Regions from separate parts of the Paenibacillus sp. KS-LC4 genome, predicted to be linked through region 2. Evidence: riboswitches for the same ligand, from Rfam matches in the RefSeq annotation. Region 2 holds a riboswitch; each other region holds the start of a gene.
What was found. Region 2 has a riboswitch for cobalamin ahead of V5J77_RS20655 (LysR family transcriptional regulator). Riboswitches for the same ligand answer to the same signal wherever they lie in the genome.

Region 1 (7,914 bases), 370 kb from region 2:
TTAAATAGAGGCCGCATACGATCATGGAGCTGCCGATAATCATCCCGCTGACCGGGATGATATACCTTGGCTCAGGCTCAATAATACGAAGCGAGAGCAGCAAGGCCAGCGTTACCGCCTCCGTGCCTGCCAATGTAAGCGCAATGCGCAGCCGGATGCCCTTAACCGGCATGGCACGGGAGCCGGCATTCCATGACGCAACCGTAATCATCGAAATAATAATGAGCACAATAAAAATCGGATGATTCGTCTCAAAAATAAAATGCAGCAAAAAACCGATAAACAGCAGCTGCACAGCGGAGCGAATCGTACCGGTAATAATCTCCTTCTCCAGGCCCAGCTTTTGCTTCATTGAGATAAATGTCGTAATGGCAACAAATACTAGCGTACAGGCGAGCGCAATATTATTCATGGGGGTCCTCTCCTTGCTCCCGCGCATGCTGACTTTCTAAAAAGCTGCGCCCCTGCTCCGATCCGGGATTTGTGAAAAAAGCTTCCGTAGCGCTTTGCTCCAGCAGCCTGCCCTCCGCCATAAACCAGATACGCTCGCTTATTTGCCGTGCCTGCTCTAGATCATGAGTAATCCAGATGAATGCCGCGCCTTCCTTCGAGCACCATTCGCGTAGAAACTGCTCTACCTGCCGCTTGCTCTTCGGATCAAGCGATGAAGTCGTCTCATCCAGCAGCAGCAGCGGGGAACGAAGCACTAATGCCCGCGCAAGGGCTGTCCGTTGTTTTTCTCCGCCAGACAAGCTTTCCGCCTCTTTGCTCCATTCGATATGCTCAAGGCCAACGCCTTCCATACACCGCCTCGCCAGCGCTTCATCGAACGGCTTCCCTTGCAGCTCGCTTACCGCTCGCAAGTTATGCTCGACCGATCCCGGCAGCATGCTCGGCGTCTGAGCAACGTAACACACGATGCGCCGCCACTGCTCGGGCTTCCACTCGCTGCTTGTCCGTCCCTTCAGCAATAGCGTTCCTGCATCCAGCTCACCAAGCAGCGACACGATTCGCAGCAGCGTGCTTTTGCCCTGTCCGGATGCGCCTAGCAGCGCAATACGTTCCCCGGCCTGCACCTGTGCTGTAATCCCCTCAAAAATCCATTCGGGAGGTTTTCTATATTTCGATACGTTATCCAAGGTTAATAAGGGGGTCACCTAGCTCTCTCCTTCATCCATAGCCTGCATTTCACCATTATACTCTGCTCCCTGTCTGCTCGAAAGGGAATAGCCAGACGACGATTGGGAGCAGTTGTTGGACTGTATCGGCACTCATAAGCAATTGTGTCATTTTCGCGGCTGTCCTTCGGCTAATGCGGCAAGAAACGGAGGTTTTTTAGTTGACAACAATGGGGGCTGCATGTAATGATAATGATAATTGTTATCAATTGTGAATATAAACATAAAGATGAGGTGTGGAGCCATGGCATTTCAGCAGCCATATAGCATTCTGATTGTGGATGATGAGGAGCATATCCGCAAGCTGCTCAAGCTATTTTTGAAAAAAGAAGGCTGGATCGTTGAAGAAGCCTCGGATGGCATCAATGGCTTGTTCAAGGCGATGCAATACAACTATTCAATGATTTTGCTGGATCGTAATTTGCCAGGGATGGACGGGCTTGAATTTTGCCGCGAGCTCAAGAAGAAAAAATCGACACCCGTCATTATGCTTTCCGCCCGCGGAGAAGAGGATGACCTGCTCGACGGCTTCCAAGCGGGCTCCGACGATTATGTCGTTAAGCCATTCAGCCCGCGCGAGCTGATGTACCGCATTAAAGCGATCATTCGCCGCACCTCGGAGTTTGCTTATCGCGCCTTGCAGCGCAAGCAGACGCCCGATCTCACGCTGCCAGGACTCGTGTTCGATTATGATTCGCGGCAAGTGATTGCGGGAAACAGCAAGGTGAAGCTGACGTTCCGTGAATATGAGCTGCTCCGGTTCATGGCAGCCAACATTAATCAGCCCATTTCCCGCGAGGATTTGATGCGGCGCATTTGGGGCTACCAATCACTCGGCGATTACCGAACGATTGATACCCACGTGAAGCGGATTAGAGAGAAGCTGAGCCGCGTCCACCCCGAATCTGCCTCCCTGCTTCAGACGGTATGGGGCATTGGCTATTGCCTGATGAATCCCGCGGCAGAGACCATTTAGATGAGCGGCTACAGCAGGCAGCATGGCATGACCTATCTATATTAGCCTGTTTTCCTGCCTGCCTTGTCCCCGCTCCCCCGGCTTGACCAACCCCGCTTCAAAACAAAGCAAAAGCTCCGCATTCGCCAATTAGCGCAAGCGGAGCTTTTTTAATATCTGTTAGATTTTACAGCTTCTTTAAATTGTGCGAGCGTGCGCGGCGCCTGCTGTTCTCCTCGCAGCTCAAACGGCAATGCTTCCCAGGCTTCCAGCACCATTGGCAGCGTGAGCCCAAGGCTTCTGAGACGCTCTCCTTCACCAAATACAGTCTCAGGCGTCCCCTCCAATATACAGCAGCCCTCATGCATAATAAAAATCCAGTCCGCCCAAGCATAGGCCATATTCATGTCATGCGTTGCCATAATCGGCGTTATGCCGCTGGCATGAATACGATCAAGCTCAGCTACCAGCCGCTGCTCCGATATCGGATCGAGATAAGCAGCCGGCTCATCAAGCAGCACCAGCTCCGGCTCAAGCGCCAACACGCCGGCAAGAGCGACGCGCTTCTTTTGTCCAAGGCTGAGATGATGCAGCGGCTTATGCGCCAGCTCCTGCAAGTTCAGCTGCTGGACGATACGCCCCGTACGCCTGTTTATTTCCTCTTCATGAAGCCCCGCATTGCGCAGCCCATAGGAAATATCCTCATAAGCGGTATTCAGGATGAGCTGATGCTCTGGGTCCTGAAAAACAAGACCAACACGCCGTCTCAAGCTGGCAAGCTCTCTGGGCTTGTAAGAAAGCGGCTCGCCGCGCCAGCTGACAAAACCGGATTGCGGACGATTAATGCCAATAAGCTGCAAAAAAAGCGTCGACTTTCCCGAGCCATTATGCCCGCACAACGCTATCTTCTTGTTCGCAGGAATGCGCAGCTTTAGCTCGTTTAAAGCGGCCTTGTCCGTTCCGGGGTAAGTATAGCTTACACTATTCATTTCCATGATTGTTGATGCCTGATCGTTGCCTGCCAGCTTATTCACCTCCATTCCGAAGCCATAGCTCTACTGCCAGTAAAAGGGTTAAGCCCAGCCCAGCTTCCGCCCAATATCGGAGGCGAACCGTCCGCTTTGCAGCAGGCGCAAGGCGGATCTCATTCGTGAAGCCTCTCGCCATCAGTCCGTTCGATAGCCCCTTATAGCGATGCATCGTCTTGACGAACAGCCTCACGGCAATAGCTGCCGTACCTTGCAGCTTGCCCTTGAAGCTGTTTTGGCCGCCGCGCGCGCGCTGTGCGATCAGCATAGCGCCCGCCGTATCCAGCAGCAGAAAGATGAAGCGATACATAATGATCATGAGCTCCAGTACAATTTGCGGCATTTTCAACCGCTTCAGCACCTGCAGCAGCTCGGGAAACGGGGTCGTCAGGGTGATGAAAAACAGGCAAGCCAAGCAAGCAAGAATACGCGTGAAAATATGTCCGGCCATCCCTAAGGATGCCTCCGGCACATACAGACTGATCGGCTCCCATGAAGCGAGCACCCAGCCTGTATTCTCAGCTGCCAGCCCTCCTGCTGCGCTGCCGCTGTTACCGCTGCTAGTGAATTCAATAAGCAGCGCTGGTAAGCTGAGAACGAACAGCAGGCAAGAGGAGAAAAGCATCACCATATAAAGCTTGGCGGGCACCCTTGCATAGCCAACCGTCCACAGCATAAGCCATCCAAAAATAGCCAGCTGCACGATCGGATGAGCAAGATAGGCAAGCAGCAGCAGCAGGGCTGCAAGTCCGCATTTCCAAAAGGCGGATAAATCCCGCAGCCGATTGGAATAAGAAATCGTATCCAGCCATTTCATCATTGCTGCTTTGTTTTCTCCGACTTCCCTTTAAATAGGCCAATCACATAGCCGATAATGCCAGCGCCTATCGCAGCTTGCAGCGCGAACAGCATGCTTTCTGTTTCTCCCGGCACCTCTGTCAGCGGAGACGCCCATGGCTCATAATGGGGCGCAATCGTCTGGATCATTTCCTCCGCTGCCCCATCCGCGCCGCCGAACTCGGCATTAATGAAGATTAATGGCGCAACGGCAAGTAAAATAACAATGGCTAAAATCCAAATATTTTTGGCACTGCGGCTCATTATACGCGTTCCCCTTTCATTCTCCGCTTCAAAATAGACAGCTCGTCCGTATTAAAAGATTGCAGCCAGTTCCAAATCAATACCGTCAGCAAGCCTTCACTAACAGCAAGTGGAATTTGGGTAATCGCAAAAATACCGCCAAATTTCATAAAGGACGCGATAATGCCGCCTTCGACAGCCGGAAAAGCAACTGCGAGCTGAATGGAAGTGACGATATAAGTTGCCAGATCGGCAACAGCAGCCGCCGAGAAAATCGCCAGGCCTTGCTTGCTGCCTGAGCGCATCAGCAGCCGATAGATCGCATAGCCCGCAGCAGGACCTGCAACCGCCATTGAAAAAGCATTCGCCCCAAGCGTCGTCAACCCCCCATGCGCCAGCAGCACCGCTTGAAACAGCAATACCATTGAACCCAATACGCTCATGGGCAGCGGCCCGAACATGACTGTTCCAAGCCCCGTTCCCGTCGGATGCGAGCTGCTTCCTGTAACGGAAGGAATTTTCAGCGCGGACAGCACGAAGGTAAAGGCAGCTGCCAAGCCCAGCATCAGCTTAAGCTCTGGCGCTTCCTTGGTAATCTTCCGAATAGCACGTACACCTAAGATGAAAAAAGGTATAAAGGCTACCCACCAAAAAATCGCCCAGCCTACAGGCAAAAATCCTTCCATAATGTGCATCGCATAAGTAGCTTGCGGCTCATTCACCAATAAAAAAAGCGTGAAGCCGATAATCAGCAAAGCGGTGCTTGCTGCCGTCTTTCTTTTTAACTTGACCATTTGTTTCATTACCCTCCCCATTGTTCTGTAAAGCTTGCAAGGTGAAACGGCCGAATGCCATCCTCTGGCGATCCGGAGCGGTTCAGACCGAGAAATATAGAGTAAGGATGGAAACCTCCTATCCGTTCTCTATATATTGAATAATAAAAAAGACCGCCTCCCCTTCGCCGGGAAAACGGTCATGTGTACGCAGAAATAGACGGTTGCGCCAGCAAACAGACTGGTAGCAATCGCTTTCGTTCGTACACCTATCCTTTCCGCGAAGGCACTGTGGTGCTGGAACGAGGTAGGTCTCCTGGCTAGCAGATCATCATTTTCCTTCGTCTTCCCCGGCTGCCCTTAAGCATGGCCAAGTGACTCCTGCTGGTGAAGGAAAACTCCCTGATTACAGTGGCGGGACCGCTCGGGATTTGCACCCGATTCCCTGTTACCCTTTGACGTGCGCAAAGGCACCTCGTTCCATGTCAATCCTCTTTATCATTCATTGGTCATTTTGTAGTTTGATCTTATCACAAAAGATTCAGGCTGTCCCCTATAAATGTAAATGGCCGAAATTGCTATTAGAAAAAGGACAAAATGACGCCTACGACAAAGCCGCATAATGCGCCGTTGACGCGAATCCACTGCAAATCGTTGCCGACCTTTTCCTCCAGCATCGAGACGAGCGCCTTGTCATCCATCCGTTCGAGATTATCCCGAACAAGCGCACCGATGCGGTAATGATTATTCTCAATAAGTCGCACGAGATAGCCGCGAATGCCGTTTTCCCAATTGGCTAGCATCTCTTGTTTGCCGTTCAAATAATCCGTTGCAAAACGGTATCCCTGTACGATTGCGCGCCCACCGCTGCGATGCTGCTCCTCCAGCTTATCCAGCACAAGCTGCCGCAGCTCCTCCAGACGCAGATGGATGAAGCGTTCCGTTTCTACGCTGTCCGCACCCTGTTCAATTAGCTGCTTCAGCTTGAGCATGAGCTCTTCGTTATCGGCAAGCTTCTCCGCCTGGGCTCTTACCTCAAGCAGCAGCTTCTGCCGATGCGGGCTCCCAGGATAAGAAAGCTCCTGCATCGTAGAGAGCAGCATGTTCTGAATCAAGCCGCCGAGCTTTTCCTCGTTCATAAAGCCGACGAAGGCTTGCAGCGCAAACCCCATGAAGCCGCCGACCTTAAGCTCCTCCAGCTTCTTAAAAGCGAGCTTGCCGAGCATTTCCTCGGTTTCACGCTTGCGAATCCAGTGGCCTACATGCTCAAGGCCATAATCCAGCGCCCGTTCATCCCAGCGCTCATGGACGAAACGATCCGCCAGCTTGCGTACGATTGGCGTAAAATCCTGCTTTTTCACATAATCCGCCAAAAAGCTATGCAGCACGCTGCTAATACGCTCCAAAGGCAATCGCTCAACAGCCGACTGGGCAAAATCGACAGCCGCCATTCTGAACCTGCGCTTGCCAATCAGCTTGGTCGCTGCCGATGCCGCACCAGCGAACAGCTTAAAGCCCGACAGCTTGCGGGTAATGCTGTCTTTATTCAGCAGTTCATTTTCCATCGCGCTAATGAGCGAGTTAACGATTTTCGCCCGGTTTTTGAGCAGCAAGGACGTATGCGGAATAGGAATGCCCATCGGATGGCGGAACAGCGCGGTCACAGCAAACCAGTCGGCGATCCCGCCAACCAGACCTGCTTCGAAGCCGCTTTCCAGCAAATGCGTCCAGGCGTTGTCTGGCAGCCACCATCTCGTCGTAATAAAGCCTGCCCCCATAACGGCAAGCGAAATGCCTGCTATATATCTTGATTTCATTATTGTCCTCCCTAATCGCGGCGCCCCAGCGCCTCCTGTTGCATATTGGCCTATTATACCAGATAATGAGGTGGCAAGCGCAAACGGCTGTGCCTGCCCTCGGCAGCACAAGCTCGTTTCGCGTAGAAATATAAGTATTAAATAAGAATAAAACTTATTAGTCTTATATTTCAAGCGCAAACGGCGTTGTCGGTTAATGACAACAACAGCTCGTTTCGCGTAGAAATATAAGCATTAATAAGAATAAAACTTATTAGTCTTATATTTCAAGCGCAAACGGCGTTGTCGGTTAATGACAACAACAGCTCGTTTCGCGTAGAAATATAAGCATTATAATAATAACAATACTTATGCATCCTTATATTTCAAGCGCAAACGGCTGTGCCTGCCCTCGGCAGCACAAGCTCGTTTTTCAACTACACCATTGTTTCGTTACCTATAAAGGGGATTAACTGTGTGCTCAGACTACGAACTATTTTTCTAAAAATGACTCCGCCGCAAATTCTTACGCTCGGCTTTCTCGCGATTATTGCGGTTGGTACTCTATTGCTTTCCCTGCCTTATGCCTCGGCAAACCATCACGCAACGCCGCTCATTGACGCATTGTTCACAGCCACCTCCGCTGTTTGCGTAACGGGGCTTGTCGTCGTCGATACCGGCATCCACTATTCGACCTTTGGCGAGCTCGTTATTCTCGTACTTATGCAAATTGGCGGGCTTGGCTTTATGACGATGTCTACGCTGTTCGCCCTTGCATTGCGCAAACGAATATCGCTGCGCGAGCGGCTGCTGCTGCAGGAGTCAATGAATCAATCCTCGCTGGAGGGGATCGTCCGCTTCATTCGGCGCGTGCTCATTTATGCTTTTGCAATCGAAGGGGTAGGCGCTCTCGTTCTCGCACTGCGCTGGTCAACGGAAATGCCCTTTGGCAAGGCGCTATACTTCGGTATTTTTCATAGCGTGTCGATGTTCACCAATGCTGGATTTGATATTATGGGCCCGATGAACGGTCCGTTCAGCAGCTTTGTCAATCATGTCAACGACCCAATCATTAATGTGATCGTCATTGCGCTTATTTTTCTC
Region 2 (7,914 bases):
AAAATTCAGACTTATCCAATTTGGAAATTGCTTATTCGGAAGGTTGAGTAATAGAGATGAACAATCATAGCCTTTTAACCTCGATTCAAAATGACCGTGTCAAGCAATGGGCGTCCCTGTTGGACAAAAAATACCGCGATCGCCTCGGAAAGTTTATTATTGAAGGCGTTCATTTGGTGAAGGAAGCTTTCGCAGCAGTAGTGGAAGTTGAAGCGGTTTTATATGATGCGGAGCGCGGATTGCCGGAGGAGCTGCGCGAGCTTGCGGAGCAGACTGGCCGTGGAAGCAGATATGCGGCCAATGCTGTCGCGGGTAATGCGGAGGCGAGCGCTGATGTCGAATGGATTCAGGCGACGCGTCCCGTAATGGCCAAATGCTCGGGGACGGATACGCCGCCGCCGGTTTTTGCTGTCGTGCGCAAACTGGAAACGGCGGACGATGCATTATTTTCAGCAGGTGGACTTGTCATTGTACTCGATGGCGTAAGGGACCCAGGCAATGTCGGGACGATTATCCGCAGCGCGGATGCGGTCGGCGCGAATGGCGTTGTGCTGGGCAGAGGCTGTGCTGATCTGTACAATCCGAAGACGGTGCGCTCCACGATGGGCTCGTTGTTCCATTTGCCGATTATCGAGGCGGACTTGACGGAGCTGCTGCCTGCGGCGCAGGATCAGGGTTTTGCGTTGGTCGGAACAAGCCTCAACGCTACACATACTTGCTACTCGTATGATTGGACAGCTCCGACCTGGCTCCTGCTCGGCAATGAGTCGGAAGGGCTGTCGGCAAGCTCGCTTGAAGCAGCCAATGAGACGGTTATTATTCCGATGCAGGGTCGGGCGGAATCGCTGAATGTGGCGATGGCGGCGACCGTGCTGCTGCATGAGGCGATGCGGCAGCGGCGTTTTAACAAATAAAAAATTCCTGTCCAACACCCAAATAATCGTCCCTAACTAAAATTAACTGTCTCCAAAGCACCAAAGGCTGGAAGCTGGTTGCTGCTTTTCACGACCAACCCCTCCAGTCTTTTTCTCATGCTATAAAGCATGTTCTGTGATTCATATGAAACTTGGATGGAAGTCTCTCTAATAAAAAAAAGAGGCGGCGATTAATAGCCGCTGAAATGTTGTTATTCTAAATTAGACCAAAAAAAGATTATCATTAAATGATACTTTCAAAATTCCTAACACATTGTTGCGTAATTAATAAACGGTGTTGTTGTTGAAAGCTTTGTGGGAAATTTTGCTGACAAAAACACTGGAGGGCTTAAATGAGGAAGTTTTTTATTACTGACATACATGGCGACTATCGAGGGTTCAAGATGTTGATAGAGCATGCAGAGGTAGATTTTGAAAAGGATCAGCTCGTAGTTGGCGGCGACATGATTAGTCGCGGCAAGGATAGCGGCAAAGTGATGAAGTTAATCAAGTTGCTTTGTGAACAGTATTCGAACAACGTTCAAGCCGTCATTGGCAATCACGAGGAGATGATGGGCTGGTATTTTCAGCGAGGGAACAGATTATGGCTCAGTCACGGGGGGCATGATGCGGTTGCGGACTTCAAAAAGACATTTCCCAACGAAGAGCAGCGACAAGCCCACATCTACTGGGCAACCTCATTACCTATGTACTTTGAGGATGATGAGTTTGTTTATACGCATGCTGGCTTGAACCCGCATGAGCCGCTGGACGCTCAGAGTCGGGACATACTTTGGATGTCCGAAGGTGAGTTCTACTCGCTTCCAAAAGAATCGCTTTTAACTTCTACCGTCGGAAAACCTATTATCCATGGTCATACTCCTGTCGAAAGAATTTATTTTGACGGTGTAAGAATGAACTGCGATATGGGATCAAACACCTACTATGTAGAGGAAGAACGGGGATTAGGACTTATAAATCTATCGGAGATGGTTTACTTCGTCTATAAACAAACACAGAAGAAGATAGAAAAACGAAAGATACTTTATTATTAATACAGAGAATTGTATTATTTTGTCTCTAATGGGGTTTAGCATCGTACAATATGACTATACCCCTTTACAGGCGTTTTACATAAACAATAATTTTTGACCCATGTGAGTTACAACCCATAGCAGCCCTGTTCTTGTATTGCTATTCATTGTCGATTAAAATGTAATCATCAATAATGCTGTATAAATGACATTGCTGTATAAATTACATAAGTGAGAACAGGTGTCTGATCGGCGAGCGTGCTTGTCGTTCTGACTTAAAAGGGAAGTTCGGTGCAATACCGACGCGGTCCCGCCACTGTTACGGAGGAGCAGGCAGCTTAACCAGCCACTGATCGACATGGATCGGGAAGGCTGCTGCCGAGTGATGATTCCGGAGCCAGGAGACCTGCCTGTTCTGACAACACTGCTGTACCTACGGGAGATAGGGAGGTGTTAGATGAACCATCATGCACCATTTATGAAGGCGTCTTTCCCTATGTATTTTCAACGGGAGGATGCCTTTTATTGTTGCGAATTGGACCATTGCTTTAAACGAGTGTGACGGTCCATAATTCTGATGTGGAGGGGAAATTCAATGACCTTGCAGCAATTAAAATATATTTTGACCATCGTTAGAAGCGGCTCCATAAGCGAAGCGGCAAAAAGGCTGTTTATTTCGCAGCCGAGCTTGTCCAACGCGGTGAAAGAAATCGAGATGGAAGCTGGAATTGAGATTTTCCTTCGATCGTCCAAGGGAATTGTGCTTTCAAGCGACGGAGCGGAGTTTTTATCCTACGCTAGGCAAGTCGTAGAGCAAGCCGAGCTTCTTGAGCAGCGTTACATGAATCGCAAGCCTTCAAAGAAGCTGTTCTCCATCTCAACTCAGCATTACGCCTTCTCTGTACAGGCTTTCGTCGGGCTGCTGAAGGAGCTTAACGTGGACGAGTACGAGTGCACGCTGCGCGAAACACGCACCCACGAGATTATCGAAGACGTACGGAATATGAAAAGTGAGCTCGGAATCATCTATATGAGTGAATTCAACCGAAAGGTGATACAGAAAATTTTAAAGGACAACGAGCTGCGCTTCCAACCATTGTTCCAAGCGGAAGCGCATGTATTCATCAGTCAAGAGCATCCCCTTGCCTCAAAGGAGCTGCTGGACATCGAGGATTTGGACGAGTACCCGTGCTTGGCCTTTGAGCAAGGCGAATATAATTCCTTTTACTTCGCAGAGGAAATACTTAGCACACGAACGTACAAGAAAAAAATATTGGTCAGTGACCGCGCGACGCTATTCAACCTGCTCATCGGACTTAATGGGTATACCATAAGCTCGGGCGTACTCAATAAGGATCTTAACGGGGAGCTAATCAAATCCGTAAGACTTCGTACGGATGAGAGCATACAGGTAGGTTATATCGTGAATCAGAAGGCGAGCTTGAGCCAATTGGCCGCCGCCTATGTTCGGAAGCTTAAAACGGTCATTACAGACTTTGGATATCCGATCATAAACCAAGAGGATGAGCTCGCTTGAGCCCATCCTCTTGTACGTTATGATAAGGTTGCTCTTACTTCTTTAGTTGCTTGGACAAGGTTTTTCAAGCTGGCCCACGTTTCAGTGACACCGCGAGTTTTAAGTCCGCAGTCGGGATTAACCCATAGCTTGGACACCTCTATCTTGCCTAGCATGCGGTCGAGTCCTTGTTTAAGCTCCTCGACGCTTGGAATCCGAGGTGAATGGATGTCGTATACGCCTGGACCGACTTCTGTACGGAAGCCGCACTCATTGATTGCGTCGATGATGGCTAAGTCTGAGCGCGACGCTTCGAACGTAATGACATCTGCGTCCATCGCATCAATATCACGAATGATATCGTTGAACTGGCTGTAGCACATATGAGTATGAATTTGCGTTTCTGCTTTGACGCCGCTATGCACAAGTCTGAAGGCAGGAATCGCCCAGCTCAAGTACTCGCTCTGCCAGTCGGAATGACGGAGCGGAAGCTTCTCTCTTAATGCAGCCTCGTCGATCTGGATAATCTCAATGCCGTTAGCCTCGAGATCGAGTACTTCGTCACGAATGGCAAGACCGATCTGTTGCGCACTTTCCTTCAGGCTAATATCTTCGCGTGGGAACGACCAGTTCAGAATCGTTACCGGGCCCGTCAGCATGCCTTTAACCGGTTTGTTGGTAAGACTCTTAGCGAATGCCGAATATTCTACAGTAATCGGCTTGCTGCGGCTAATATCGCCCCATACGATCGGTGGTTTTACGCAGCGTGTGCCGTAAGACTGCACCCAAGCGTTCTCAGTGAAAATAAAGCCATCCAAGCATTCACCAAAGTATTCGACCATGTCGTTGCGCTCGTATTCACCATGAACGATGACGTCAATTCCGATTTCCTCCTGCTGCGCGATACATTCCGCGATACGGTCAAAGTTGAATTGCTTATACTGCTGCTCGGTGATATTGCCTTTCTTGAAGGCAGCGCGATTCGAGCGGACGTCAGCTGTCTGAGGGAATGAACCAATCGTCGTTGTAGGTAACGGCGGCAGATTGAATTTCGTTTTCTGAATCGTTTCCCGCTCAGCGAATGCAGGAAGTCTAGTGAAGTCGCTGTCCGTCAGCTCAGCCACTCTCTTCTGAACCGAGTTGTCGTTCGTGAGGCGCGATGCGCTGAACAGCTTCTCATTCTCCGTATAAAAAGCGGATGCCTCCTGACTTGCCTGCTCCAGAATCGACTTGAGCTCTGCAAGCTCGCGCAGCTTTTCTTCCGCAAATGCGAAATACTGCTTATTCTTCGCCGTCAGCTTCGTCTCGTGCTTAATCGTGTATGGGACGTGAAGCAGCGAGCATGAAGTGCCGAGCACAACTTGGCTTGCATGCTTGCCGATCTCTTGAACGAGAGCGAGCGTCTTTTTATATTGGTTTTTCCAGATGTTCTTGCCGTTGATTACGCCAGCAAACAGCACTTTGTCGCTTGCGAAGCCATACTGGCGCACGAGCTCCAAAGACTGCTTGCCCTCGACGAAGTCGAGGCCGATTCCGTCGAACGGCAGCGCTTGAAGCACCTGATAGCAGTCGCGAACGTCTCCAAAATAAGTTTGCGCGATCACCTTTACGCTGCCTTTGGCAGACAGGATGCCGTTGTAAAGCTCTGTGAACAGCGCGATATCTTCCGCAGTTAAATCCGATACCAGTGCAGGCTCATCGAGTTGAAGCCATGCTGCGCCAAGCGTGTTTAATTGGTTAAGAACAGCCGTATATGCTTCGACAATTGCAGGCACGAAATCCTTTGCTTTCTTCGAGCCGGTGAATCTCGCGAGCTTGAGCAGGGTGAACGCTCCGACCAGCACAGGCTTGGTTGCAATGCCAAGCTGACTAGCTTCCGTAAATTCGTCGAATAGCTTTGATCCAGCCAAATGGATGCTTGTCGTATCGTCGATCTCGGGCACCATATAGTGATAGTTCGTGTTGAACCATTTTTTCATCGCCAGCGCTTTAACGTCGCCTTTGTCTCCTTGATAGCCTCTCGCCATTGCGAAATACGTCTCCAGCGGGCTTAGGCCGAGCTGTTGGTATCTTTGCGGGATGATCCCAAGCGAGCAAGCCGTGTCGAGCAGTCCATCGTAGAAGGAAAAATCGTTGGACGGAATGAAATCGACGCCATTCTCCTGCTGCAGCTTCCAGTTTGCCGATCTAAGCTGAGCCGCCGTTTGCTGCAGTTCTTCAACGGGAAGTATGCCTTTGAAATATTTTTCGGATACGAATTTAAGTTCTCTGAGCGCGCCGACTCGTGGATAACCGATAATGGATGTTTTCAATTGTAACAGCTCCTTATGTAATGGTTGGCTTTAGTATAGAGCGCGGAAGCTGCTATCGGGAAAGACTAATAAACTATATCAAGGCATAGTTTTTTTATATGGCTCAAACGAAAAGAAAATCGAAATGTAAATATATTGATTAATAGTCGCGTTAATGACACAATACACGGTGTATTGTAATATTGCGAACTTACGCTATGAGCTGCCTAAAGGAGAGTCCTATGATCATTAGAAAACTTAATTCAAATGAAGAATTTCCAATGGAGCTTTTGTTACTAGCAGATCCTTCTCGAAAGCTTGTTGAAGATTATGTTAAAAGAGGAGAGTGTCTCGTTGCTGAAGCGGAAAATCAACTTATCGGCTTATCGGCGTTTACGTCCTTCTGCCTACTAGGCCTGAAACCGTTGAATGGGTGAACGTCGCTGTGGCAGAAGAACGACAGGGGAGAGGGATTGGTAAACAACTAGTGCTACATGCCATTCAAACTTATATTAAGAGCTTATCGGAGGAATGAAGGATTCGCCCTCATTTCTCCGTTCGGCTTGATTCCCGATGATACATCTTTAGCTATGAGGAAAGCTTTGAAGGTTTATTTCTAATAGCTGATCAATCGTTTCCTTTGCGCCCTTCCAAGTGCTCATTACAGGCATAGTGTATTGCTCTCGCTCCTTCAGGTTCCAAGGATGGGGAATGCATAGCACCTTTTTGCCATCGGCTATCGCCGGGAGCAGGTTGTGTGGACCATCATCAATCAAAAGATCAAACTGAAGCAGGTTTTTCCGCCTGCAAGTAATAAACTGCGTGTCCGTAATAAACGGCATATGGCGCTGCAGCCAGTTCCATTTCTCCACGACCGTTATCGCATCCGCCGCCGTTACAATGATTACGTCATAGACGGCATTCAATTTCTCCATTTCCTCAGTAACATATTCATCGTATAGCTCCAGCTCCTCAAATAAACCTGGCCTGCAATAAAAAACTTCATGAGTGGAGTTGGGGTGCCGCAGATGCGTAGTATCCCACAAAGTCATGTCCTCATAACGCAGCTGATGCGTTGGAAATTCAAGATTATTGTAATATAATGCTCGTTTGACCAATTGGCAAATCGTATCGTCCATATCAACAGCTATAATTGGTTTCATTATCTGTTTCCTCCACCTATGAAAATCAACCGCCTCTCTATTGTACGATTTTTGTCCGGCTTGTACAGTTTGTTTCAACCTTTGAACAGCCATGCTTAGGTGGGACTATATATTTTTTTCTGGATCTAGGGCGTGTCTGAAAACCCGTTCAGTGGCCCCTATCACCGCCTTTCCGCCCCCTGCTTCGTTCCGTTTGCTTGCCGTACCTCCGGTACGCCTTCACAAATGCGCCTTGCATGGAACGAAAATTCGGCAAAATTGGCTGCTCTCAGCGTTCTCAGACACGCCCTAATATTTGCAAAAAAAAAGAGATCCGGCTGATAACAGCAGATCTCTTTTTTTGACGAATGATGTTGTTGAATGTTTAGGTGAAGCGATAGAGGCGCACGCCATGCGGCGGGATATTGACTTGCAGAGAGCCTGCTTGCAGCTCGGCTGGCTCTCCGCTCCACAGCTCTGTACCTTCGGCTGTGCTGCTTAGGCCGATTTGCTCAATCGCCAGATTAACAGGCAGCGGATTATCGCCAACGTTGAATACAGCTGCATAGCGGCCGCCGTCTGTATGTTCGGCTGTCCAGACGATGAGCTCACCCTCGCAGAGCGCTTCCTTGGCATTAAAGCTCTCGCGGTGCATGCGCAGAACCTCACGATTGGTCAGCAGTGAAAGCGTCCAGTCATCGTTATCGCGCAGCTCGCCGCCAAAAATCAGCGGCGAGCGGAAAATACTCCAGAGCGACATCATCGTCAGCTGCTCATCGCGCGTGAACCTCGTCCAGCGGTCTGCCCCGCCGCCGTCTACCGAGCGGATGCCAATATGTCCGAGCGGCAGCATATCGCAGTCCGGCCAAGTGCCCGCTTCGGGAACGCCTTGCCACTTTCGGCAGCGGTCGAACATATCCAGCAGCAGCGGCCACAAATCCCAGAAGTCGTCCGTAACCCGCCACATGTTGGCATGCTCGGTGAAAAACTCGGCGTATTCCACCGGAGCAGGACCAG
Region 3 (7,914 bases), 3.0 Mb from region 2:
AAATAACAAAAGCAATCGAAACCGTCGTCCGAATGCCGTACAATATACGAGATAAAATGCAGCGTCCCAAATGATCGGTGCCGAAGGGGTATTCGCCGCTCGGCGACAGAAGCCGATTGGATAAATGAACCTGTAGCGGGTCGTGAGGGGCGAGCCATGGGGCAAGCAAGCCCAGCAGGACGATAACTGCAAATAGGCCGATGCCAAGCAGCAGGCTTGTATTCTTTTTCTGAAATAGGGTCGGCATAAAAAAGGTTCCTCCTAGCTTGCCCGCAGCCGCGGGTCCAAGCGCACATATAAAGCTTCTACCGCCAAATGGATCGCGACAAACAAGAAGGAGGTGAATACCACATAACCTTGAATGACCGGATAATCCCGCGCCGTTATCGCTTCTATTATATATTTGCCTAACCCGGGCCAAGAAAAGATCGTCTCGACGATCACATTCCCCCCCAGCATAAATGCAAAGCTTGTCCCCAGCATCGACAAAATCGGCAAAAACGCATGCTTAAACACTTGGAAGATTAAAATCCTTCCCTTGGACAAGCCTCGCGCTCGCGAGGCCTTGACGAAGTTCTGACTGTTCATCTCAAGCATGTTCGTCCGCAAAACCCGGGCATATACCGCACCAAGTCCAAGCCCTAGCGTAACCGCCGGCATTAAGAGGTGAGCAATACTGCCGCGTCCCATGGAAGGCAGCCAGCCGAGCCGGACCGAGAAAAAATAAATCAATAAAAAACCGAGCCAAAAGGAGGGGATCGAGGCGCCAAGCAGAGCCATTAATCGGCCCATCCGATCAAGCAGCCCTGTTGAAAAAATGGCGGTGACGAGGCCGATGAGGCAGGTTGCCAGCAGCATGACAAATGCGCCAGCCGAGGCCAGCTCCAGTGTAGCGGGCAGCCTTTTAAGCAGTTCGCCAGCAACCGGCTCCTTGGACATATAAGACGTCCCCCACTGCCATGTAAATACATCGCCAAGCCAGCGTATATATTGGCTCCATAAGGAGTCTGTCAGTCCCATTTCCTCCCGCAGTGCGTCAATCGCCTCCTGAGAAGCCGGGATATTGTGCGTGGTCAGTAAAATTCTCGCCGGATCGCCCGGAGACACCCTCATTAAAATGAAGGTCAGCGTCGCTACGCAAAAAATGACAAGCAGCATTTGCATGGCGCGTTCGAGCCAAAAACGAAGCATACTCAGGTACACCCTTTACTTAGGTGATATCAACATCGGCTGTCACATAATAATATTCGATCGGATGCGGAATAAAGCCCTTTACCCCTTTTTTCACGCCAAATACATTGTCAGGGTGTACGATAAACGACTGCGGCAAATCCTCATTAATAATGCCCTGAGCTTCTATCGCGAGCGCATTGCGTGCAGCTGTATCTGATGATTCGTTCAGCTTGTTAATAACCGTTTCAAGCGGTTTCGATACATAGTGGCTTATATTCGATTCGCTGGCTGATTGATAGAAAATGTTCAAGAAATATTGCGGATCGCCCGTATGTGCCGTCAGCATGCTGTACATAGCAAGATCCCAATCGGACTTCGCAAGCTCAGCATCAATATTTTCAACCTTGCGAATTTTCACGGTAATGCCTTCATTAAGCAGTTGATTCTGAATAATCTCTGCCATAACGGACAGCTCAGGGCGGTGCGGGAACGTAAGGAGCGTCGCCTCGAATGGCTTGCCTTCCTTCTCCCACATGCCAGCAGCATTTTTCTGCCAGCCGTCAGCGCTCAGCAATTGCTCTGTCGTTCCCCCTGCTGCTTGCTCCGCTACTTTGCCAAATGGCAAAATTTCCGGGAACGGACTTTTCGCTTTCGTGCCGTAGCCGCGCATAACCGATTCAATAATGGCCTCGCGTGGAATGGCTTGGTCTACAACCTCACGGTTTGCCTTTTCTTTAAACAAAGCGGAATTCATATTAAATAATACCATATGTGTACGAACCGATGGCGCAGACAGCACCTCCAGCTTGCTGTCCTTCTCTACCAGCTCAATGCTGTCAATCGGAATGTCCGTAGCGACCTCTACTTCTCCAGCTTGCAGCGCCATCAGTCGGGTATTGCCATCGGTCACAAACTTCATTGTCACTTCCTTAAGCTTCGCCGCTTGTCCCCAATAACCATCATAACGCTCAACAACAAGCGATACGTCCTTCGTAAACTGCTTGATTTTGAAGGCTCCCGTCATGGCCGGGTAGCTGCCTGCTTTCTTCATGCTGTCCACATCAAGAATAATCGTGCTTGGATCAGCCAAGCTGGAAATGATAGCTGAGTTCGGCTGTGTTGTTATTATTTTCAGCTCATCCGGTGCAACGACTTCAATATCCTTCACCAGCAATAAATCCTTCGCCAAATGGCTATTTTGAGTGGAACGAAGCAGGGAAGCCTTCACGCTTTCTGCATCCATCTTTTTGCCGTCATGAAACGTTACATTGCGCTCCAGCTTGAGTGTCCACGTGTTGGCATCCTCCTGCTTCCACTCCTTCGCAAGCCAAGCAACCGGCTGCAGCTGCTCATTCAATTTAATAAGCGTTTCCCCTGCGCCAGAGCGCATGACGTCCCAGCTGTCATCGCCATGCGGATCAACGCCTGCTGGGTTCCATGTGTACGCTATTGTCAGAGTTTTGCTATCATTTTCCGTTGGTAGTGCCGTAGCATTTGCGGCAGAAGTGTTGCTCTCCCCGGCAGCATTCGTGCTGCATCCTGCAAGCACCAGCATCAAGCAAGTAATCATCATTCCAAGTGACAAGCGAAATGGCTTCTTCGTGTTATTCATTTTTCTTTTGTCTCCCCTTTAAGTAAGCGTAATCGGCCGAAAGCCGTCCTGTAGCGGCAAAGCTAACGTTCACGTAGAAATATAGAGAAAGGATAGAAGAATCATATCCTTTCCTAAAATATTCCAAAAAAAAGCATTCCCGACCCTTAAGAAAGCAGTCAGAAATGCTTTTTATGATAAATAACTAAGCCTTATTTGCGTCTGCTCGCCTTGGAGCAGCAAATAATCGTTAGACATTTTGCAATAAATGGGCATAACCAACCACCTCCCTAAGCACCGTAGGTCAAACAGTGATGTTAAAACAGGCAGGTCTCCTGACTTGGGGCCTCCCTCTCTTCCCTTCCCAGCTAAGGTGAGCATCTGCGATTCATCCTGCGACGAAAAGGAGCTTTTCAGCCAGTGGTTCATTTGTGAGGGGAGCGCAGCTTAATGAGTTGATGAGTTGATGAGCTGCTGCCCTATACAGTGGCGGGTCCGTGTCGGCCTTTAACCGAACTTCCCTTTTAAGCGAACGAAGGCGTAAATGTCCTTGCCGTCGTACCGCACCTATTTTCATTCAATTATGAAGTTTTGCAGGCGAATCAGCCTGTCTTATCCGTAATCCACTATTTATCTTAGGCAGGAAGCGCTGATCTGTCAACATATTGATTTACATAAGCTTTGTCCACCATCATGTATACGCCCCAGCGCCTTAAACCAGCAAAAAAATATGCTCAATATATTACTTTCATATCTTTTCCAGTAATGATATATTGAAAACACTTCACACATGATGAGCTTATTTATTAAGTCAGTTCAATAGATACTCAATCAAATAGAAAAGGAATGATCACATTGCCGGTGAAAATCCTTCCAGTCGAAGTAAAGCAAATTATTGATTCCTATTGGTTTTACAGTGATTTTTATTCGATTATATCTCGCGTAGATTCAAAAAAAATGTGGTTTATAAATAATTATATTAATTTATTCGACATTCCCGATCCAAACCAATTATACACCTTTTTTTATAATGGTTATTATAGAGATAAAATGGTTGAATTTTATGACTGCCCTTTTATTGAATTTCAGCGGTTAGCGATAGACAGGACAAGCTCGACTATTTTGAATAATGACCTGTTTGATTTTATTAAAGCATCCATTGACGGCGGCTACTATGTGATCGTTATGATCGAACGTTTTTATATAAAAGAATATGAATTTTCTTTGAAATCCCCGCATGAAGTCATGATAAATGGGTATGATGATGTCAATAAAAAGCTGTATTTCTGCGACAATAATGCCAACGGCAAATATTCAACGAATATCACCTGTGATTACGAGGCTTTTAGCAGAGCGTTTCATTTATTGGAAATTGAAGCCCATGATTTTAAACAGCATCTTTATTTATTGAAGCCTCTCGAAAATAACAACTATACCTTTTCTCTAAAATACGTGAAAAATACGATGAAAGCCTATCTCTTATCCAGGGCGCATACGGATGAATATTACAACGAAGCTTTAGGCACACCTGGGCTGACCTTCGGCATTAATGTATACGACAAAGCCTCCGATTATTTGAAATATTTGGCTCAAGAGGAGGTTGTATTTGATATTCGATCGTTTCACCTGCTTTATGACCACAAGAAATGTATGACTATGCGATTAGACTACATGATTAATAACAAGCATTTGCTTGATGATAATCAAATTTTGAACAGATGGAGAAAGCTGGAAGCGGATGTGCTTGCTGTAAGAAATTCCATTTTAAAATATTGGCTTACTCGAAGCCCGGAGGCTTTGTACAAGCAAGTGGAGCAATTGCAAAAATTAAAGGAGACGGAAATGGTTTTACTGCGGGAGGTTGTAGAACAGTTGGAGGAGCGTTAATAGAAGCCATACCGTTTATGGTGACTGCATGGCTTCTATTATTCATTGCAACCATGCTAACCTCCAAGTCTATGAAGCTTCTGTCAGTTGTTCAAATAGAATGCCGCCATTTGCTTGGTTCGAGCTTTCTAATGACTTGATTATAGCATCTGCTTCATGAACATGATTATATATAGCAGAATTAATAACAGTATTAAATAAATAAATGAATTAAATAAATGAAACAAATAAATGAAACAAGCTGTCTTCGGCTCGTTACCGAAGACAGCTTGTTGGATAGTGGTCTTATTATTTGTCTGCCGTTAAAAGCTTTAACAAGGAAACTCACTCGCTACGTTTTTTAACGGCTAATCCAAGGGCTGCTGTTTTGCTTGCTCGTTCTCGAGCGAGGAGCTACGGTGCGAATAACCGCTTTTTTATTGGATTTGCGCTGCGTATTGTTTTTGCCGTTTTTCACATTGATTGTCGTTACCTCTTTTACTTCCTCAGCTTCTTCGCGCTTATCCTTGCAGCCGCAATTGCATGGCTTTTGTGTCTCAACTCCAGCGGTTTGCATAGGATAATATCCATACGGCGGGAACGCTGAAACAGGGTAGCCATTGCAGTTATTGCCAATTGGCGATACAGCTCCGCCATAGCCGTAGCCCTGCGTTTCTGTCGGCGACACCATTCCTCCGTAGCCTTGCGTGCTTGCTGGCGATACGGCTCCGCTATAACCGTAGCCCTGCATTTCTGTCGGCGATACCATTCCTCCGTAGCCTTGCGTGCTTGCTGGTGATACGGCTCCACCATAGCCGTAGCCCTGCGTTTCTGCTGGCGATACCATTCCGCCATAACCTTGCGTGCTTGTTGGCGATACGGCTCCACCATAGCCGTAGCCCTGCGTTTCTGCTGGCGATACCATTCCGCCATAACCTTGCGTGCTTGTTGGCGATACGGCTCCACCATAGCCGTAGCCCTGCGTTTCTGTCGGCGACACCATTCCGCCGTAGCCTTGCATGCTTGCTGGCGATACGGCTCCACCATAGCCGTAGCCCTGCGTTTCTGCTGGCGATACCATTCCGCCATAACCTTGCGTGCTTGCTGGCGATACGGCTCCACTATAACTGTAGCCCTGTGTTTCTGCTGGTGACACCATTCCGCCGTAACCTTGCGTCTCCGCAGGTGATACCATCCCGCCATAACCATAGCTCTGCGTTTCTGCCGGCGATACCATTCCGCCATAACCGTAGCCACCGGCGCCGATACCTCCTATCGGATACATGCCTGGAGGACATGGATTATAGCCTCCTCCCTGGCTCGCAGGGCTAACCATCGTTGGCTGCTCCCATTGACCGTAACCGCCTGTTTGGGCAGGTGATACCATCGCAGGCATGCCGTAGCCGCCGTATTGCGGCCAAGCGGGAGCAGTTGCAGCAGGAGATACAGTCGTCGTGGTCGGGTAAGTCGATGAGGCCTCTACTGCAGGCGTGCCATATTGCATAAACAAGTCCACGCTTTGCTGATGATGAGAATAAACCGGGTACGTCTTTTTCTCCACTGGCTTCTCAATTGGCAGCGGTTTAGGCTGTGGCGCTGGCGCTGCCTCCGGTATTGTAGGCGTTACAATCGGAGCGGCTGGTGTCACAATCGGAGCGGTAGGCGTCTTCGTTATTGGCGCAGTTGGCGTCTTCGCAATAGGTGCAGTTGGCGTTTTTGTGGTTACTGGCGCTGTCGGTGCTTTACCAGGTATTTGCCCTGTCGGTTTTTTGCCGCCAACCCATTGCTGCACCCCTTGCATGACCGACAGCGGATGCAGCGCATGATGCCCTGTATGACCGCCGGTTCCTGCTGCAGTCGTCCCTGTTCCCGTAGTACCAGAGCCTGTAGTCACCGCGCCTGTAGTTGGTGTAGTCGTCATATGGCCCGCTTTAGGCACATTGACAATTTCGCCTGTCATCAGCACATTAGGATTTTTAAGTTGAGGATTCGCCTTGATCATATCGGCGAGCGGAACTCCCCATGCCTTGGACAGCTTCCACAGCGTATCCCCCTGCTTCACCACATATTGGTGCATAATGTCCATTCCACCAGTTCCATGGGATGAGGATGGGATTTTAATTTTCATGCCCACCTCAATGACGTCTGGATTCGTAATGGAAGGATTAAGCTTCAAAATCTCCTCAACCGTAACATGATGCTTCTGACCGATTAAGTAGAGGGAATCGCCTTTCTTCACCACATAAATTTTCACTTCCCGACAACCTCCTGTCACCTTCTTTAAATAACAAGCATAACTACTGCCGTGCAAATTTGCTTGCTATCAATCTTTATATCCTATGCAGCACATGGGCAGGTGTCCCCAACTTTGTAAAAAAAATAGCGAGCCGCAGCCAGCCTCCCAGAAGCCGTGCGTCTCGCTATTTGCAAAAATCAATTGCCTAAGCCTAATTTATCTATTTACTCTATCCTTACAGCTAAGAAATGCTGCGGTAACTTGCCCCGCTTTCCCCTATCTGTTACTTGGGGCTGTTATCATTACGACTGCTGAAGCTGCTCATATGTAAAGCTTGGATAACAGCCGAGCACGCGTACCTGACAACCGATAGCTTCAATTTCAGAAATGGCTGCCGGCAGCAGCACCGTATCAAGCGACATCTCAATGTCGATATAAAAATAGGAATTACCCAGCTTTTTCTTCGTCGGACGCGATTCAATACGCGACAGATTGATGCGGCGCCATGCGAAAGCTGACAGCACCTGATGCAAAGCACCTGGATAGTCATCGGGCAAATTCACCAAAATACTTGTCTTCTTGAAATCCGACTGCCGCGCCGTATAAGGCTGCTCGCCCACGAGTAAAAATCGCGTATAGTTGTTGCTGTGGTCGGTAATGCTCGCTTGTAAAATATCGAGCTCATTGTTGACTGCCGCTCTTGAAGTCCCAATCGCCAGCCAGCCTGCTCCCGGATTGTCCCGTACGATACGCACCGCTTCAGATGTGCTTCCGACATGCTCGGTCTCAGCATGTGGAATTTCGCTTCTAAGAAACTGCAAGCACTGCGCCATTGCCACCGGGTGGCTGATCACCTTTTTAACACGAGAATAATCTACTGCGCCATCCTCATTCGTCAGCTCTGAACGCCTGCCGATTAAATTTTGAATGGAAGGATACACCCATTCGGCCTGAATCGGCAAGTCCACCTCATGAACCATCCAGTCCATATGCAGACTAACCGAGCCTTCAATGGTGTTCTCAATCGGAATAATGCTATAACCGCTTT

Region 1: it holds a riboswitch for cobalamin, as region 2 does, so the genes downstream of both, V5J77_RS18985 (energy-coupling factor ABC transporter permease) here and V5J77_RS20655 (LysR family transcriptional regulator) in region 2, are expected to answer to the same signal.
Region 3: it holds a riboswitch for cobalamin, as region 2 does, so the genes downstream of both, V5J77_RS08185 (ABC transporter substrate-binding protein) here and V5J77_RS20655 (LysR family transcriptional regulator) in region 2, are expected to answer to the same signal.

Annotation. Positions count from the first base shown of each region.
Region 1 is NZ_CP145905.1:4,497,407-4,505,320, forward strand. It holds gene fetB (iron export ABC transporter permease subunit FetB) at 1-412, opposite strand, end outside; gene V5J77_RS18960 (ATP-binding cassette domain-containing protein) at 405-1,157, opposite strand; gene V5J77_RS18965 (response regulator transcription factor) at 1,423-2,154, shown strand; gene V5J77_RS18970 (ABC transporter ATP-binding protein) at 2,304-3,173, opposite strand; gene cbiQ (cobalt ECF transporter T component CbiQ) at 3,160-3,981, opposite strand; gene V5J77_RS18980 (energy-coupling factor ABC transporter substrate-binding protein) at 3,978-4,262, opposite strand; gene V5J77_RS18985 (energy-coupling factor ABC transporter permease) at 4,262-5,035, opposite strand; cobalamin riboswitch at 5,303-5,507, opposite strand; gene V5J77_RS18990 (DUF445 domain-containing protein) at 5,596-6,831, opposite strand; gene V5J77_RS18995 (TrkH family potassium uptake protein) at 7,318-7,914, shown strand, end outside.
Region 2 is NZ_CP145905.1:4,872,066-4,879,979, reverse strand. It holds gene V5J77_RS20670 (TrkA family potassium uptake protein) at 1-47, shown strand, start outside; gene V5J77_RS20665 (RNA methyltransferase) at 57-914, shown strand; gene V5J77_RS20660 (metallophosphoesterase) at 1,268-1,969, shown strand; cobalamin riboswitch at 2,171-2,377, shown strand; gene V5J77_RS20655 (LysR family transcriptional regulator) at 2,544-3,485, shown strand; gene metE (5-methyltetrahydropteroyltriglutamate--homocysteine S-methyltransferase) at 3,503-5,776, opposite strand; partial or broken gene V5J77_RS20645 (GNAT family N-acetyltransferase) at 5,998-6,263, shown strand; gene V5J77_RS20640 (hypothetical protein) at 6,340-6,921, opposite strand; gene V5J77_RS20635 (glycoside hydrolase family 27 protein) at 7,283-7,914, opposite strand, start outside.
Region 3 is NZ_CP145905.1:1,897,117-1,905,030, reverse strand. It holds gene nikC (nickel transporter permease) at 1-247, opposite strand, end outside; gene nikB (nickel ABC transporter permease) at 262-1,191, opposite strand; gene V5J77_RS08185 (ABC transporter substrate-binding protein) at 1,211-2,785, opposite strand; cobalamin riboswitch at 3,072-3,350, opposite strand; gene V5J77_RS08180 (hypothetical protein) at 3,620-4,651, shown strand; gene V5J77_RS08175 (LysM peptidoglycan-binding domain-containing protein) at 4,992-6,884, opposite strand; gene pheA (prephenate dehydratase) at 7,169-7,914, opposite strand, start outside.